3 regions of the Streptomyces sp. NPDC006235 genome follow, and region 1 is predicted to be linked to each of the others. Evidence: riboswitches for the same ligand, from Rfam matches in the RefSeq annotation. Region 1 holds a riboswitch; each other region holds the start of a gene.
The links. A riboswitch is a leader RNA that binds a small molecule or an ion and turns the genes downstream of it on or off. The one in region 1 is predicted to bind cyclic di-AMP.
Positions count from the first base shown of each region.

Region 2: it holds a riboswitch for cyclic di-AMP, as region 1 does, so the genes downstream of both, ABZ192_RS16590 (transglycosylase SLT domain-containing protein) here and ABZ192_RS34890 (M23 family metallopeptidase) in region 1, are expected to answer to the same signal.
Region 3: it holds a riboswitch for cyclic di-AMP, as region 1 does, so the genes downstream of both, ABZ192_RS08575 (C40 family peptidase) here and ABZ192_RS34890 (M23 family metallopeptidase) in region 1, are expected to answer to the same signal.

Region 1 covers NZ_JBEXSR010000043.1:315-5,170, forward strand. The annotation lists gene ABZ192_RS34885 (aldo/keto reductase) at 1-866, opposite strand, end outside; gene ABZ192_RS34890 (M23 family metallopeptidase) at 1,027-2,058, opposite strand; cyclic di-AMP (ydaO/yuaA leader) riboswitch at 2,070-2,226, opposite strand; tRNA gene ABZ192_RS34895 (tRNA-Met) at 2,527-2,600, opposite strand; gene ABZ192_RS34900 (hypothetical protein) at 2,655-2,846, opposite strand; gene ABZ192_RS34905 (hypothetical protein) at 3,291-3,815, shown strand; gene ABZ192_RS34910 (dihydrofolate reductase family protein) at 3,865-4,856, opposite strand, start outside.
Region 2 covers NZ_JBEXSR010000012.1:11,692-16,547, reverse strand. The annotation lists gene ABZ192_RS16600 (GNAT family N-acetyltransferase) at 1-390, opposite strand, end outside; gene ABZ192_RS16595 (HAD family hydrolase) at 583-1,431, shown strand; gene ABZ192_RS16590 (transglycosylase SLT domain-containing protein) at 1,395-2,174, opposite strand; cyclic di-AMP (ydaO/yuaA leader) riboswitch at 2,178-2,351, opposite strand; gene ABZ192_RS16585 (polyprenyl synthetase family protein) at 2,882-3,892, shown strand; gene ABZ192_RS16580 (DUF2092 domain-containing protein) at 4,124-4,856, shown strand, end outside.
Region 3 covers NZ_JBEXSR010000005.1:215,657-220,512, forward strand. The annotation lists gene ABZ192_RS08565 (ATP-dependent Clp protease proteolytic subunit) at 1-301, shown strand, start outside; gene ABZ192_RS08570 (hypothetical protein) at 309-617, shown strand; cyclic di-AMP (ydaO/yuaA leader) riboswitch at 964-1,166, shown strand; gene ABZ192_RS08575 (C40 family peptidase) at 1,170-1,643, shown strand; gene ABZ192_RS08580 (DUF6328 family protein) at 1,725-2,366, shown strand; gene ABZ192_RS08585 (LysE family translocator) at 2,302-2,922, opposite strand; gene ABZ192_RS08590 (LysR family transcriptional regulator) at 3,015-3,941, shown strand; gene ABZ192_RS08595 (ATP-binding protein) at 3,944-4,402, opposite strand; gene ABZ192_RS08600 (helix-turn-helix transcriptional regulator) at 4,616-4,856, shown strand, end outside.

The sequences.
Region 1 (4,856 bases):
TGCTCCACCGTCCGCGCGGAGGCGATCGGCGCCACCACGGTCGGCTGGGCCGCGAGCCAGGCGAGGGCGACCGTGGCGACGGGGACGTCATGGGCCGCGGCGATCCCGTCAAGGGCGTCGAGGACCCGGCGGCCCCTCTCGGTCTGAAGGTGCTGGGCGGCACCGCTCGCCCGCGCGCTGTCGACGGTCGTACCGGGCCGGTACTTGCCGGTCAGGAAGCCCGACGCGAGCGCGTAGTACGGGACGGCCGCCAGGCCGGTCCGCGCGGCGAGGTGCTGGAGCTCGCCCTCGTAGGTGTCGCGGGAGACCAGGTTGTAGTGGGGCTGGAGGGCGACGTACCGGGCGAGCCCCTCGCGGTCGGAGAACTCGATGGAGGCCCGCAGCCGCTCCGCGGAGATGTTGGAGGCGGCGATGTGCCGCACCTTCCCGGCCGTCACGAGTTCGTCGAGCGCGCCGATGATCTCCTCCACCGGCACGTCGGGCTTGTCGTAGTGCGTGTAGTACAGGTCGATGTAGTCGGTGCCGAGGCGCCGCAGGGAGGCGTCGGCGGCGGCCTTGATGTTGGCGGCGGACAGGCCCTGGAACTCGGGGTGCTGGCTGACCTTCGTGGCGACGACGACGTCCGCGCGGTTGCCGCGCGACGCCAGCCACTTACCGAGGACGGTCTCGGACTCGCCGCCCTGGTTGCCGTCCACCCACGCCGAGTAGACGTCGGCGGAGTCGATGAAGTTGCCGCCGGCGGCGGTGTACGCGTCGAGGACGGCGAACGACTGGGCCTCGTCCGCGGTCCAGCCGAAGACGTTGCCGCCGAGGGCGAGCGGGAAGACCTCGAGGTCGGAGGAGCCGAGCTTGCGAAGAGACGTCATGCTCCGCGTCAACGGCCGTGCGGGAGAGGCTCATTCCACAGCGGACGCAAAACTCCCGTAAACGGCCCCGCACGAAACTTCCGCACGAGACCCCGCACGAAACCTCCGCACGAGACCCCGCGCGAAACCTTCCGCACGAGACCGCAAACGCCGCCGTCGCTCAGACGTTCAGGCCCTTGCCCCGCAGCCACGCAAGCGGGTCGATGCCGTTGCTGGACCCACCGGTGTGGACCTCGAGGTGCAGATGCGCCCCGGTGACGTTGCCCGTCGCGCCCACGCGGCCGATGACGTCGCCCGTGCTGACCTTCTGGCCGACGCTGACGCCGATGGACGACTGGTGCGCGTACCAGATCTCCGTGCCGTCATCGAGGGTCAGGACCGTCTTGTAGCCGTACGAGCCGTTCCAGCCCGCCTCGGTGATGGTGCCGCTGTGCACCGCCTTGATCGGCGTGCCCGTGGGCGCGGCGAAGTCGAGGCCGGTGTGGTAGCCGGAGGACCAGTAGGCGCCGGCCTGACCGAAGGTCGAGGTGATGGTGTACGCGGAGGTCGGCAGCGTGTACTGCTTGGCGAGGGCGGCGAGCCGCTCGGCCTCGGCCTTCTTCCGGGCCTCCTCCTCCGCCTTCTCCTTGGCTTCGGCGGCCTTGGCCTTGGCTTCCTTCTCGGCCTTGGCGGCGGCCTCCGCGGCCGCCTTGCGGGCGGCTTCGGCGGCGTCCTGCGCGGCCTTGGTCTCGATCTGCTCCTGCTGGTGCTCGACCTGCGCCATGATCCGGGCGCGCAGTGCCTCACCGGCGCCGGAGGTGCCCTGCTCGGTGTCGGCGGACGCCGTGGCGAGGTCGCTGAGCGGAGTGGCGGAGCCTTCGGGGGTGTCGTCGTCCGAGATGAGGGAACCCACCGAGGGAAGGTCCGGGACGGAGATCGACACCGGCGGCTTGCCGGTCTGGGCGCTGGCCATGCCGCCCGCACCCACGGCGGCTATGACGCCGACGCCGAGGACGGTGGAGCTGCGCGCGAGGCCTCCGCCGCGCTGCTTGGTGACGCGATGCCGGCCACGGATGGGGCGGATGGACTCCGCGGTGGGGTTCCATTCCTGGAACGGGCCCTCGTCGGTGTGGTGACCGCCGTAGCCGAAGGTTTCGGTGTCGCGCTGGTTCGGCGCGGACGGGGCCGCGGGGGCAGGCCGGTTTGACGCCACGTGGGCGTACTCCTTTCCTTCCTTCTCGCCTACCGGGTTAGCTGACGGGTTCGGAGCAGGAAGGTCTCCTACGCGCGTATACCGGCCGTGCTTCCACGGCGGCATCCGCTCGATTCACCCCAAGTGGTGGTTCCCCGGTTCCCTTTCAGGATTCGGCGCGTGCGCACGGAGCCGCCTTCTGTGACGGCTGGGACGACCGCGCTGCGTTATCGAACGTTAATAGACGCGCGGTGGGTATTCCAGCGATTCCGCTTGATCATTAACCTTTTTCACGCGGACCAACCTGCCACGACCAGTCCAAAACGGGCGAGTTGACCGCCACGCAAGTGACTCACGTGTTTTGACGGTGTGTCAGTTGTGATGCGGAGCGGCGTGCTTCATTCACCGACAGTAATGTCGGCGGTAAAGGGAGAACCCAGGAAAAACCGAGGGCCGGAACCCTTTCGGATTCCGGCCCTCGGCCTTCAGTAGCGGGGACAGGATTTGAACCTGCGACCTCTGGGTTATGAGCCCAGCGAGCTACCGAGCTGCTCCACCCCGCGTCGTTGTGACTCCAGTGTACGCCATCCGCGGGACCACTCGCGCACACCCGGTGCTCAGCGGCCCGGGTCGCCCGCGGGGGTGAGGGTCTCCCAGGCGGTGAACAGGTCGTCGGTGCCGGCGGGCCGGGTGCGCACGGCCAGTGCGTGCGCGGCCGGGACCGACCGGCCGAGGCGGCCCTCCAGGCGATGGAGGACGGCCTCCAGGTGCGGTCCGAGTCTCCCCTTGATCCGGCCGCCGCACAGCACCCGGGCACGGACTCGCCCCGTTGGCGACGGGCGTGCAGGGCGAGCGCGGCCGTCAGCCGGTCCTCGGCCTCGCCGTAGAGGTCGACGCCCTGGTGCCGGGCCGTCTCGGCGATGTGTGCGGTGGCGGCGAGCGCGACACCGACGTGCCGGAAGCTGCGGCAGGTCTCCTGGGCGACACCGTCCCGGTACGTGGCCTGCCCGGACCAGTACGCCGTCGTCCGCCGCGGCGTGGCGAGGCCGGAGCCGGGCACGGTGAGCGGAGCGGGGCCGTCCTTCTCCAGGTAGAAGTAGGCGGGCACGCGTTCCCGGAAGCGCTCCAGGGCGTGACCGAAGGCCCGGTGGTCGTCGAGGAAGACGGCGATGGCGATGACCGCGTCGGTCGCCACCAGGTCCCAGCTCCCGGTGAAATCCGGGTCGGTGACGGCGACTTCGGGGAGACGGGCCGTGCGCAGCATGCGCTCGAAGCGCCGCACGCGCTCGGCGGGCCAGCCGGCACCCGGGGTGTGCCGCACGATCTCCGCGGCCCTGGCCCAGACCGACCCCGCCCGTGACGGTGAAGAGGGCCTGGGTGTAGGCGGCCAGTGCGTCCGCGCGTTCCCCGGCGCAGCCCCGGCCCTCCAGGTCACCGGCCGGGCAGACGACGGTCCCGTACGGCTCGGCCCGGTACCGGTACGAGCCGTACCTGCTGTCCCGCATGTCGAGGTACGCCTTCAGCCAAGGCTGCTTCCCGGCGGTGACGTGCTCGCGTACGGCGTCCAACCGGGCCTTGGCGACGAGGACGCCGGGGTGGGTGAAGGGGGCGTCGGCGGGCAGGGCCGGGCCGTGGGCCGGAGTGTCCGCGTCGACCGCTCCGCACGAGGAGGCGAAGAGGGCGAGCGCGGTGAGCAGGAGCGCTGCCGTACGTCGTCTTCCCGCTGCCCGCATGGCCGCTGGCTCCGCGCTGTCGTACCGGCCCTGGAGGCAGCGTGACCCGCGGGGCGGCCGGGCCGCAGGATCTGTTGGGCCGATCGGCCCGCGCTCAGTGCGTCAGGTGGCGGTTCGGGGCCTTGGCGCGCTCCTCGTGCTCCGGGAGGACGAGGACTTCCACTCCCCCGGCCGCCAGCAGGCCGCTGCCGTCGGCGTCCGCCACGAAGGTGTCCGGCTCGCGCCAGGCCGTGACCACGCGTCGTACGCCCGCGTCGAGGATCAGCCGGGCGCAGGGTGCGGGGCGGGAGGCCCGGCGGGCGCAGGGCTCCAGGCTGCTGTAGACCGTCGCGCCGGCGAGCCTGGGATCGGCCGGGTCGAGCTTGGCCAGGGCCGCCTCCTCGGCGTGCACGAGCGGGTCGCCGCCCTCGCGGGAGTGGCCGCGGGCCAGCTCGGTGCCGTCGGCCGCGACGACCACCGCGCCGACGCTGAACGCCGTGTCCGACGGCGGGCACTGTGCGGCCAGTTCGCAGGCGAGGGCCAGCCAATGGTGGTCGGCGGCGACGGGCAGGGGGCCGGTGCCGGGGGCGGTCGGCTCGTAGCGCATGAGGACCACGTCCTCGATCCGCCGGGTCTCCAGCAGCCGGAGCCGGCCGGACTGGTAGCCGCCGGGCCCGAAGAGGCGGGGTGCCCCGGGGTCGCCGACGAAGAGCGGGGCGAGGACCAGCTGGAGTTCGTCGGCCAGGCCCTGGGTGAGGAGCTGGGTGTGGATCAGGCCGCCGCCCTCGACCATGAGGCGTCGTACGCCCCGGACGTCGTGCAGGTGGGTGAGGAGCCGCCGCCAGTCGAGGTCGGCGCCGAGGGGGACGACGTCGGTGGCGTCGGCGGCATCGGTGCCATCGGCCGTGGCGAGGCCGAGGGCACGGGCGCGTTCGGCGCCCTGGTCGGTGGTGTAGAGGACCTTCTGGCCGCCGGTGTGCCAGAACTGCGCCGCCGGGTCGAGGTCGCCGGAGCCGCTGACCGTGACCTTGAGGGGGTACTCCGGCAGACCGGCTGCCGTGCGGGCGGCCCGCCGCTCGGGTGAGTTGACCAGCAGGCGCGGGTTGT
Region 2 (4,856 bases), on a different contig from region 1:
GATGACGTAGGTGGCGTGCTCCTCGGCCGCGTACCGGACGAACAACCGCTGCTCGGCCTCCAGGTTGTCGAAGGCGAAGCTCGACAACGAGCAGGCCCGCAGCAGTTCGCCCGTGTCCAGGCGAAGGCCGGGCCGCAGGATCGCGCCCTGCGCGTCCGAGACGCCCAGCCCGATCGCCCGTCCTTGCCCCAACGGGCCCCGTTCGTGGGGCAGGAAGCCGGCCGGCTCCAGCCCCTCGTACACCACCGCGACCCGCGCCTGCGGCTTCACCAGGCCGACGGCTTCGGTGAACTCCGGTTCCATGAAGGGGTTGCGCGGTGTCTCCGACGCCGCGCGCAGCGCGCGCCAGCGCTCCTTCTCCCCCTCGCCGAGCTCCCCGGGCACACCCACACGAACACGCCCACTGCTCAACCCGACCCCCCGATCAAGTCCCCCCTGGACACTTGGAAGGTACCGCCCGAGACGGCCCCGACGGTAGGTAGCGGACCATCTTGTTGCCAACTGGCGCAGAGGCCTTCAACCGGGCAATCGGCGTGCGCCGTGCGATGAAACGAAGGGGCGCGTTGTCCGTATTCTCTGATCATGGCCGCACCCCTCGCATATTCACTCATCGCCACCGACCTGGACGGGACGCTGCTGCGCGGCGACGACACCCTGTCCGACCGGTCCCTCGCCGCGCTCACGCGGGTGGTGGACGCCGGTGCCCGGCACCTCGTGGTGACGGGCCGGCCGGCGCCGAGAGTGCGGCCGCTCCTGGACGACCTGGGCTGTACGGGGCTCGCGGTGTGCGGACAGGGCGCGCAGGTGTACGACGCCGGCGCGGACCGGCTGCTGTGGTCGATCACCCTGGACCGGGAACTGGCGGAGACCGCCCTCGGCAAGATCGAGGCCGAGGTGGGGCAGGTGTACGCCGCGGTCGACCAGGACGGGGTCGACGGCCTCACGCTCATCGAGCCGGGCTACCTGATGCCGCACCCGACCCTTCCGGCGGTGCGGGTCGACCGGCGCGACGACCTGTGGGGCGAGCCCATCAGCAAGGTGCTGCTGCGCCATCCCCACCTGTCGGACGACGAGTTGGCGGCGACGGCCCGCTCGGTGGTCGGTTCACTGGCGACGGTGACGATGTCGGGACCCGGCACGGTCGAGCTCCAGCCGTGCGGCATCACCAAGGCCACCGGCCTGGCGCTGGCCGCCGAGCACCTGGGGCTGCGGCCGGCGGACACCCTCGCCTTCGGCGACATGCCCAACGACATCCCGATGTTCGACTGGGCCGCCCACGGCGTCGCCATGGCCAACGCCCACCCCGAGCTCAAGGCCGTGGCCGACGAGGTCACCCTGTCGAACGAGGACGACGGCATCGCCGTCGTCCTCGAACGACTGCTGGGCGGGACGGATCAGTACGGGCCGTTGACGTTGTCGATCGAGCCGTAGCGGTCGGCCGCGTAGTTGCAGGCCGCGGTGATGTTGGCGACCGGGTCGTACGGGTCCCACGACGTGCCGTCCACGTGGTAGGCCTGGAAGGTCGGGTCGATGGTCTGGAGCAGACCCTTGGACGGCGTGCCCTTGGCGGCGTTCGAGTCCCAGTTGTTGATCGCCTGGGGGTTGCCGGACGACTCGCGCATGACGTTGCGGTAGATGCCGTCGTACGAACCCGGGATCCCCTTCTGCGCCATGATGTCCAGCGCCTCGCGGATCCAGCCGTCCAGGTTGTTCGCGTAGGTCTTCGCGGAGGCCTGGGTGGCCTGGGCGACGCCACCGGCGGGCTTCGCGGCCGGCTTGGCGGGGGCGGAGGACTTGGTCGCCGTCTTCTTCCCGGCGTCCGCCTTGGCCGTCTTCACCGTGAGCTTCAGACCCGGGTGGATCAGCTGCGGGTTGTCGCCGACCGCGGCGCGGTTGTCCTTGTAGAGCTGCTTCCAGCCGCCCGACACGTCGTACTTGTCCGCGATGCGGGCGAGCGAGTCGCCCTTGGTGACGGTGTACGTGAGGGACTTGGCGGGCTGGGCCGCCTGTGGCACGGACTGCGAGACGGTGGGTGCGCTCTGGGCCGGCTGGGCGGCGCTGGCCTGCGTCGCGCCGATCAGCGGCAGGGCGAGGGCCGCTCCGCCGGTGCCGGCGGCCAAGACACGACGGGTGAACTGACTGGTTCTGGGGCGACGGTGCTTGCCTCGGGGCATGGCGATGTTCCTCTCCGGCGCCTGCGAGGTGAGCTGTCGGGTTCGGGCCGGGAGGTGCCCGGCCGCCTACGGCGCTGTGTGCCGTACGCGGCTTCACCCCGAGCCGTTCCGCTGCGCGGACCGGCGACTTACCTGGGTCCCCCGCTCCTGCCCTGCGTGAGTGAGTGGGTTCGTGTGGGGTGTCCGGGCGGTGGCAGGATTCGGCGATCCGCCGGACAGGCCCGGAACGTATGCGAGAGCACATGTCGGGAACAAGCACCGGAGTCACATATCGAGCGGTTGACCTTGGTCAGGGGTGTATGGGGCACTTGATCCTTTGCTGAAGCCAAGGCTCAACTTGCGTGCGGCGGAAGGAGGTACGGGCCGGTGCCGGAGGGGGATGTCACAGGGGATAACGTGATTCAACTCACTGATCACGAGTCCGTGGGGCGATTTGCGCTTAGGGGAATTCGCTTATCCAATGCCGCAAATCGTGCATAGCTCGCTATCGACTGGTAAGTCGATAAATGTCTGTTCTTATGAGCTGATCGAAAACATTGCGGTCGTGATCGGATACCACCCGGCCTGTAACCCTGGGCGCTGGCGGTGATCGAAACGTGACCGGATACGCTGACTCGAGTGATGGCAGCGACCTATCGACAAACCGCGTAATCACCGGCAGACACCAGCAGACACACCGGCAGACACCAGCAGACAGGAGACCCCTCGTGACCGACGTCGGGCCGTTCGGGCTGAGCGTGCGGGACCAGGCTCTGGAAGCCGATGTCCAGGCCGGGATGGCGGCTGTCGAGGAAGGCTTGCTCGAGGCCACCAAGAGTGAGGTGCCCTTCATCACGGAGGCCGCCCAGCACCTGGTCCGGGCCGGTGGCAAGCGGTTCCGCCCGCTGCTCGTGATGCTCGCCGCCCAGTTCGGCGACCGGTACGCGCCCGGGATCGTGCCGTCGGCCGTCGTCGTGGAGCTGACCCACCTCGCCACGCTCTACCACGACGACGTGATGGACGAGGCCACCGTGCGGCGCGGGGTGGCGAGCGCGAACGCCCGCTGGGGCAACTCCGTCGCGGTCCTCACCGGAGACTTCCTCTTCGCCCGCGCCTCGCACATCCTGGCCGACCTCGGCCCGGAGGCGGTGCGGGTGCAGGCCGAGGCGTTCGAGCGGCTGGTGACCGGGCAGATCCTGGAGACGGCCGGACCGCAGGACGGCCGCGACCCCGTCGAGCACTACCTGGACGTGCTGGGCGGCAAGACCGGCTCTCTGGTGGCGGTGTCGTGCAGGTTCGGCGCGATGATGTCCGGCGCCGACGACACGGTCGTGGACGTGCTGACCCAGTACGGCGAACGGCTCGGCGTCGCCTTCCAGCTCGCGGACGACGTCCTGGACATCGCCTCCGACTCCCACGAGTCCGGCAAGACGCCCGGCACCGACCTGCGCGAGGGCATCCCCACGCTCCCCGTGCTGCGGCTGCGCGAGCGCGCCGCCCGGCTCGGACTCGCGGACGACATCGCCCTGTGCGAACTGCTGGACTCCGACCTCACCGACGACGACCGGCACGCCGAGGCCCTGCGCCTGCTGCGGGCCCACCCGGCGCTGGAACAGGCCCGGCGGGACACCGTCCGCTACGCCCAGGACGCCCGCTCGGCGCTGGCGCCGCTGCCCGAATGCACCGCGAAGACGGCGCTGGTGGAGCTGTCCGACGCGGTGGTGCACCGGGCCGGCTAGCGCGTTTTTCCGCCACGACCCCTACGGGTCGGGGGAGATGCCGCCCTCTCGTGTCATACCGCAGCAGTACGTGGAGTTGAGCCCGGGGTCTGACGTATCTCGCCGGCCGATTTGGTCAGATAGTCACCACGGAAAACACCACTCCTCACCAGTTCGGGTGAGAATGGCGGCTCAGGGACGAGTGCGTGCACGACACGGACAGCCGCCGCCGATCACGGAGGTAGGGCACACATGGCACCGTACGCAACCGACGACAGCACGACCGCCGGGGAGGTCGACGAGCAGCGCTCCGGGCGGCGCAAAGCCGCGCGGTACGTCGTCCCGGTCACGGTGATGGGGGTGGCGGCCGCGACGATCGGCCTGGTCCCCGCACTCGCCGACTCCGGTGACCCCGACCTCCCGAAGATCACCGCACAGCAGCTCATCGAGAAGATCGCCCAGTCGGACGTCCAGCAGCTGTCCGGCACGGTGAAGATCAGCACGGACCTCGGCCTGCCGGACCTCGGAGGCCTGGAGAGCAGCCTGATGTCCGGTGCCGCGAGCCCGGACCGGGGCGGCTCCTCCGCCGACCCGACGGCCAAGCTCACGGAACTGGCCTCCGGCACGCACACCCTGCGTGTCGCGGCCGACGGCCCGGACAAGCAGAAGCTGTCGCTGCTGGAGAACGCCGCCGAGTACAGCATCGTCCACAACGGCAAGGACGTCTGGGGCTACGACAGCAAGTCGAACGAGGTCTACCACGGCACCGCCTCCGACAGCCCGGAGCGCGGGAAGGACCAGCAGCCGCCGGCCACGCCGAAGGACTTCGCCGAGGAGGCGCTGAAGGCCACCGACGACACGACCGCCGTGACCGTGGACGGCACCGCCCAGGTCGCCGGCCGGGACGCCTACAAGCTGGTCATCAAGCCTAAGCAGTCCGGCTCGACGGTCGGTGCGATCACCGTGGCCGTGGACGCGAAGACGG
Region 3 (4,856 bases), on a different contig from region 1:
GGGCACGCCCGGCAAGCGATCCGTGTTGCCGGACGCGCGTCTGGTGATCCATCAGCCCGCGCTGCCCGAGCCGGTCCGCGGGCAGGCCGGCGATCTGGCGATCCAGGCCGAGGAGTTGCTGCGGATCCGGACCCGCATGGAAGAGATGCTCGCACTGCACACGGGCCGCACCCGGGAGCAGGTGAGCGCGGACATCGAGCGCGACAAGGTCCTCACTGCCCAGGAGGCGGTGGAGTACGGCCTGGTGGACCGGATCGTCCCCCACCGCAACGCCACCCTGGCCCCGCCGACGGGAGAGTGAGCCGCCGGTGCTCCCGCCCGAACTGCCGCCGCTGCCCGCACTGACCCGCGCCGAGGCGGAGTTGATCGACCGTTACCTGGAGGTCGTCGACCTGCTCGGCCGGATCAACCCCGCCCTGCCCGGCGACACCTACCGCGGACTGCGCGCCGCCCAGGCCCTGGTCGGCAAGGCGACCGCACTGCGTGACGCATTGACCCTGATGCACCAGCGGGGTGAGACGGAACTGCACTCCGGCACCCTCGGCCGGGCACTGCGGGTGCTGGACGGCGAGCGGCGCACGGCACGCGTCACCCTGCCCCCGGAGTCCGTCAGTTGACGCGGATGCGCCGGCCCGGACGCCCGCCCGCTCGGCGGAGCGTCCGGGCCTGAGTCCAAACGGACCGAATGACGTACCCCTGTTCGGAGTAGACGGGAGTCCTGTTTTTGGGCCCTCACAGTTGCGCAACGCGCGTAGCCGAGGGGCGGAATGGGACATTCCATTGCTGGTCCGGCGGTCCATGACCCCGTGGACGGTGGCTCGAACACAGGCGTGTCCACCCGAACGGGTGAGTGGTGAGTAACAACACAAATCCCCGGTTCGGTTGGGATTTCCGGACATGCATGAGCCAAGATCCGTGTCTGACGACAAGCCCCCGCCACAGCGGCGGGGCGGTCCGGGCGGACGCCGAGTCCTGCCGCCGCCTGGATGACCGGTCGACAGAAGTGCATCGGCAGGAGTGGAGGACCCAAGCACGACGGGTCGCCGGGACGGTCACGCCATGACCGGACCCGAGTAGCCCTTGGGGTGAAGCCGCGTCAGCGGCCGGGCAACTTCGCCAGCCCGAATCCGACAGGTCATCCTTCACAGGCGGCTGACGAAGGGTTGCGCATGACTGCGCTCAATCGTGTCCCGTCGCTGATGGTCCGGGCCGGTACGGCCTCGGCCCTCACCATCGCCGCCGTGGGCGGCTCGATCGTGGCCCCCGGCTTCTCGTCCGAAGCAGCGGCAGCCACACCGGCGACCAAGGCACTCCAGATCGCGGCCTCGAAGAAGGGTTCGCCCTACAAGTACGGGGCCACCGGTCCGCACAGGTTCGACTGCTCCGGGCTCACGCTGTATTCGTTCAAGAAGGCCGGCAAGAAGCTCCCCCGCACGGCCGCCCAGCAGTACAACAAGACGCGCCACATCTCCGCCAAGAACCGCAAGGCCGGAGACCTGGTGTTCTTCCACTCGGGCAGCAACGTGTACCACGTGGGTATCTACGCGGGTAAGAACAAGCTCTGGCACTCCCCCAAGAGCGGGGACGTGGTGCGGCTGCAGAAGATCTGGACCAAGAGCGTCTGGTACGGGCGCGTGAAGTGATCCGCCCGGCCTGCGGCGGCGCCCCTGCCGCGCCGCCGCACGCCGGAGCGTGACACGGCCTCAAGTGGTTACCCGTCCCCCATGGCCGAGCACCGTCCCTGCACCGCACGCGGCGAGACCCCGCTGCAACGCGCCGACCGGAACTTCGTCGAGCTGCTCCAGGAGCTCCGGGTCACCCAGACGGGCGTACAGATCCTGTTCGCGTTCCTGTTGTCGCTCGCGTTCACCTCGCGCTTCACGTCCCTCGACACGGTCCAGCGCGTCACCTACGTCATCACGCTGCTCCTCGCGGTCCTGGCCGCGGCGCTGTTCACCGCGCCGGCCGCGCTGCACCGCTCGCTCTTCCAGCAGGGCGCCAAGCCGCGCATCGTGCAGGTCTCCTCGCGACTGGCCACCACCGGCCTGGTCGTGCTGGTGTTCGCCTTCAGCGGTTCCGTGCTGTTGGTGGTGGATGTGACGACCAGTCGGGCCGGTGGCATCGCCGCGGGCGCGGCGACGTTCCTGGTCTGCGTCGGCCTGTGGGGGCTGCTCCCCCGGCTGGTGCGGCGGGCGGGGCTGCGCGAGGAGACACGCGGCGGCCCCGAGCGACCTGAAGCCACCGTCGAGGAGCCCGCGCCCCAGGGGGCCGTCCGGATCCCCGCGCCGCTGCGCGGCACCATCAGGCAGCCCTCAGTGGTTCGAGAAGGAGCAGCACACCGAGAAGCGTCAGCGCGGCGCCGGTGACCCCCTCGACGGCCCGCGCGGCACGCGGCTCCCGCAGCCACCGGCCGAGCCGGTCCACCAGCAGTGCCACGGCCGGGAACCACAGCAGCGCCAGGACCACCACGATCAGCGCCAGCAACAGCGTCCGGGGCAGCGCGGGACTGCCCGCGGGCACGAACTGCGGCAGCAGGCTGAGGAAGGTGATCGGCGCCTTCGGGTTGAGGGCGTTCGTGACGAAGCCCTGTCGCAGGGGACGCGCGGCGGACGAAACGGTCTCGACAGCCACGGCAGGCGGCCGCCGCAGCGACCACAGCGTCCGCAGTCCCAGGTACAGGACATAGCCGCCGCCCACCAGCTGGAGCGCGCGGAACAGCGCGGGCACGGCGGCCAGGACCGCGGCGACCCCCGCCACGGCCAGCGCGGTGTGCAGCAGCAGCCCGCCGGCGACACCGAGGGCGCAGGCGATGCCGGCCCGGCGGGAGACCAGGGCGTTGCGCACGACGACGGTGAAGTCGGCGCCCGGCATGGCGACCATGCCGGCGGCCACCCCGGTGAAGGCGATGAGTTGTCCGTCCATACGGCCAGACTGCCGGGTCGAAGCCTTCAGCAGGTATTTTGAATGTCCTGGGTGAGCCTTAAGCATCGCTTTGGTCTGCGGAGGTCAGCGGCATGTACGACCCGACCCGGCTCGCGGCGCTCGTCGCCGTCGCGGAGGCCGGGTCCATCACCCGGGCCGCCGAGCGCCTCGGCTACACCCCGCCCGCGCTCTCCCAGCAACTGGCGAAGCTGGAGCGGGAGGCGGGCTCGGCGCTGCTGGTCCGGCATCACCGCGGGGCGCGGCTGACGGCTGCGGGCGAGCTGCTGGTGGCACGGGCCCGGCGGGTGCTCGACGAGCTGGAGCAGGCCCGTCACGAACTGGCCCGGCTGGCCGGTCTGTCGGGCGGCGTCCTCAGGCTCGGCACGTTCCAGACGGCGGGCATCCATCTGCTGCCGCCGGTGCTCAGCGCGTTCCGCCGGGCTCATCCGGATGTGGAGCTGTCCGTCGCCGACTACGAACCACCGGCCGGTGTCACGGCCGTGGCCGCCGGTGAGATCGACCTGGCGCTGACCCACACCTACCAGCCCGCCGACGCCCTGACGTTTCCGGCCTCCGTCCGCTCGGAGCCGGTGCTGGTCGAGGAACTCGTTCTGGTGACCGCCCCGGGTCATGCCCTCGCCGACGGCACGGCCAGGCTTCCCCTGACGGAACTGGCGGGTCAGCCGCTGATCAGCATGGCGCCGGAGCATCCGTCCCGGCAGGGTGTGGAGGCGGCGCTGGCCAGGGCCGGGGCCAGCCCGTCGGTCCTGGTCTCGACACCCGGGTATGCGCTGGTGTGCGCGCTGGTCAGCGCGGGGCTCGGGGTGGGCGTCGTACCGGAGATGGTGGCGCGGACGTCGGTCACGCCGGTCGGGGTGCGCCCGCTCGGGGCGGGCGAGCTGCGCCGTACGATCTCCGTCGCCTATCGGGGCGAGGAGGCGGCGCCTGCCGTGGAGGCCTTCCGGGCCTTGTTGCGCGGGGCGTTCGGCCGCGCGCGGCACACGTCACAGACGCGGTGAGGTCACGGCTCCTGCTTCCTCGCCGTCGGCACGGGCTGGGCCGGGACGGTCCACGGGAGTTCGATCGAGATGGTCTTGCCGCCCTCGCGGGTGGGGCGGATCCGGAGCCTGCCGCCGCATTCCGCGGTCAGCCAGCGGATGATGACGAGACCGCGGCCGTTGTCCTGCTGGACGGCGGCGGGCAGGCGTCTGGGGAACCGCGGGTGGCTGTCCGTGACACCGATGCGCAGCTGTTCGTCGCGGTCCAGTGCGACGTCTACCGTGAAGGTGGGGGACTGTCCGAAGGTGTGCTGGACGGCGTTGGTGGCGAGTTCGGAGATGATGAGCCGGATGGAGTCGGACACTTCCGTGTCCGCCGGCAGGCCCCACTCCGCCAGCGTGCCCACCACATAGGCGCGCGCCGCGGAGACCGAGGCGGGATCGCTCGGCAGAGTGACGGATGCTTCCAGATGGTCTGCCATGGCGACGTCGTCCCTTTCCCACGGGACCGCAGTCCGACACGGAGCGGAAGGTTCGAGTACGGTCCCGGACTGGTGCTTCGTCGCCAGAGTGCCACCAGAACACCCCTCAAGGGCGGCGATCCACCAAGATATGCATATATCTGTCGCTCAAAGCGGTGAACTCTACGACGCGAGACCGTATTTGGGTGGCTCGGAAGGAGTAGGGAGGAGCCCATGCAGCACGGTCCCGCGGTGCGCCGCCGGAAATTGGGCGCCGAACTTCGCGCGCTGCGCACCTCGGCGGGGCTCACCAGTGGTGAGGCGGCCCGGCTGGTGGGCTGGCACCAGTCGAAGGTCAGCCGTATCGAGACGGGCACGAGCGGGGTGAAACCGGCCGATGTGCGGTTACTTCTCGACGCGTACGCCGTGGCGGACAGGCAGCTGCGCGAATTGCTCATGGTGCTGGCGGGGTCCG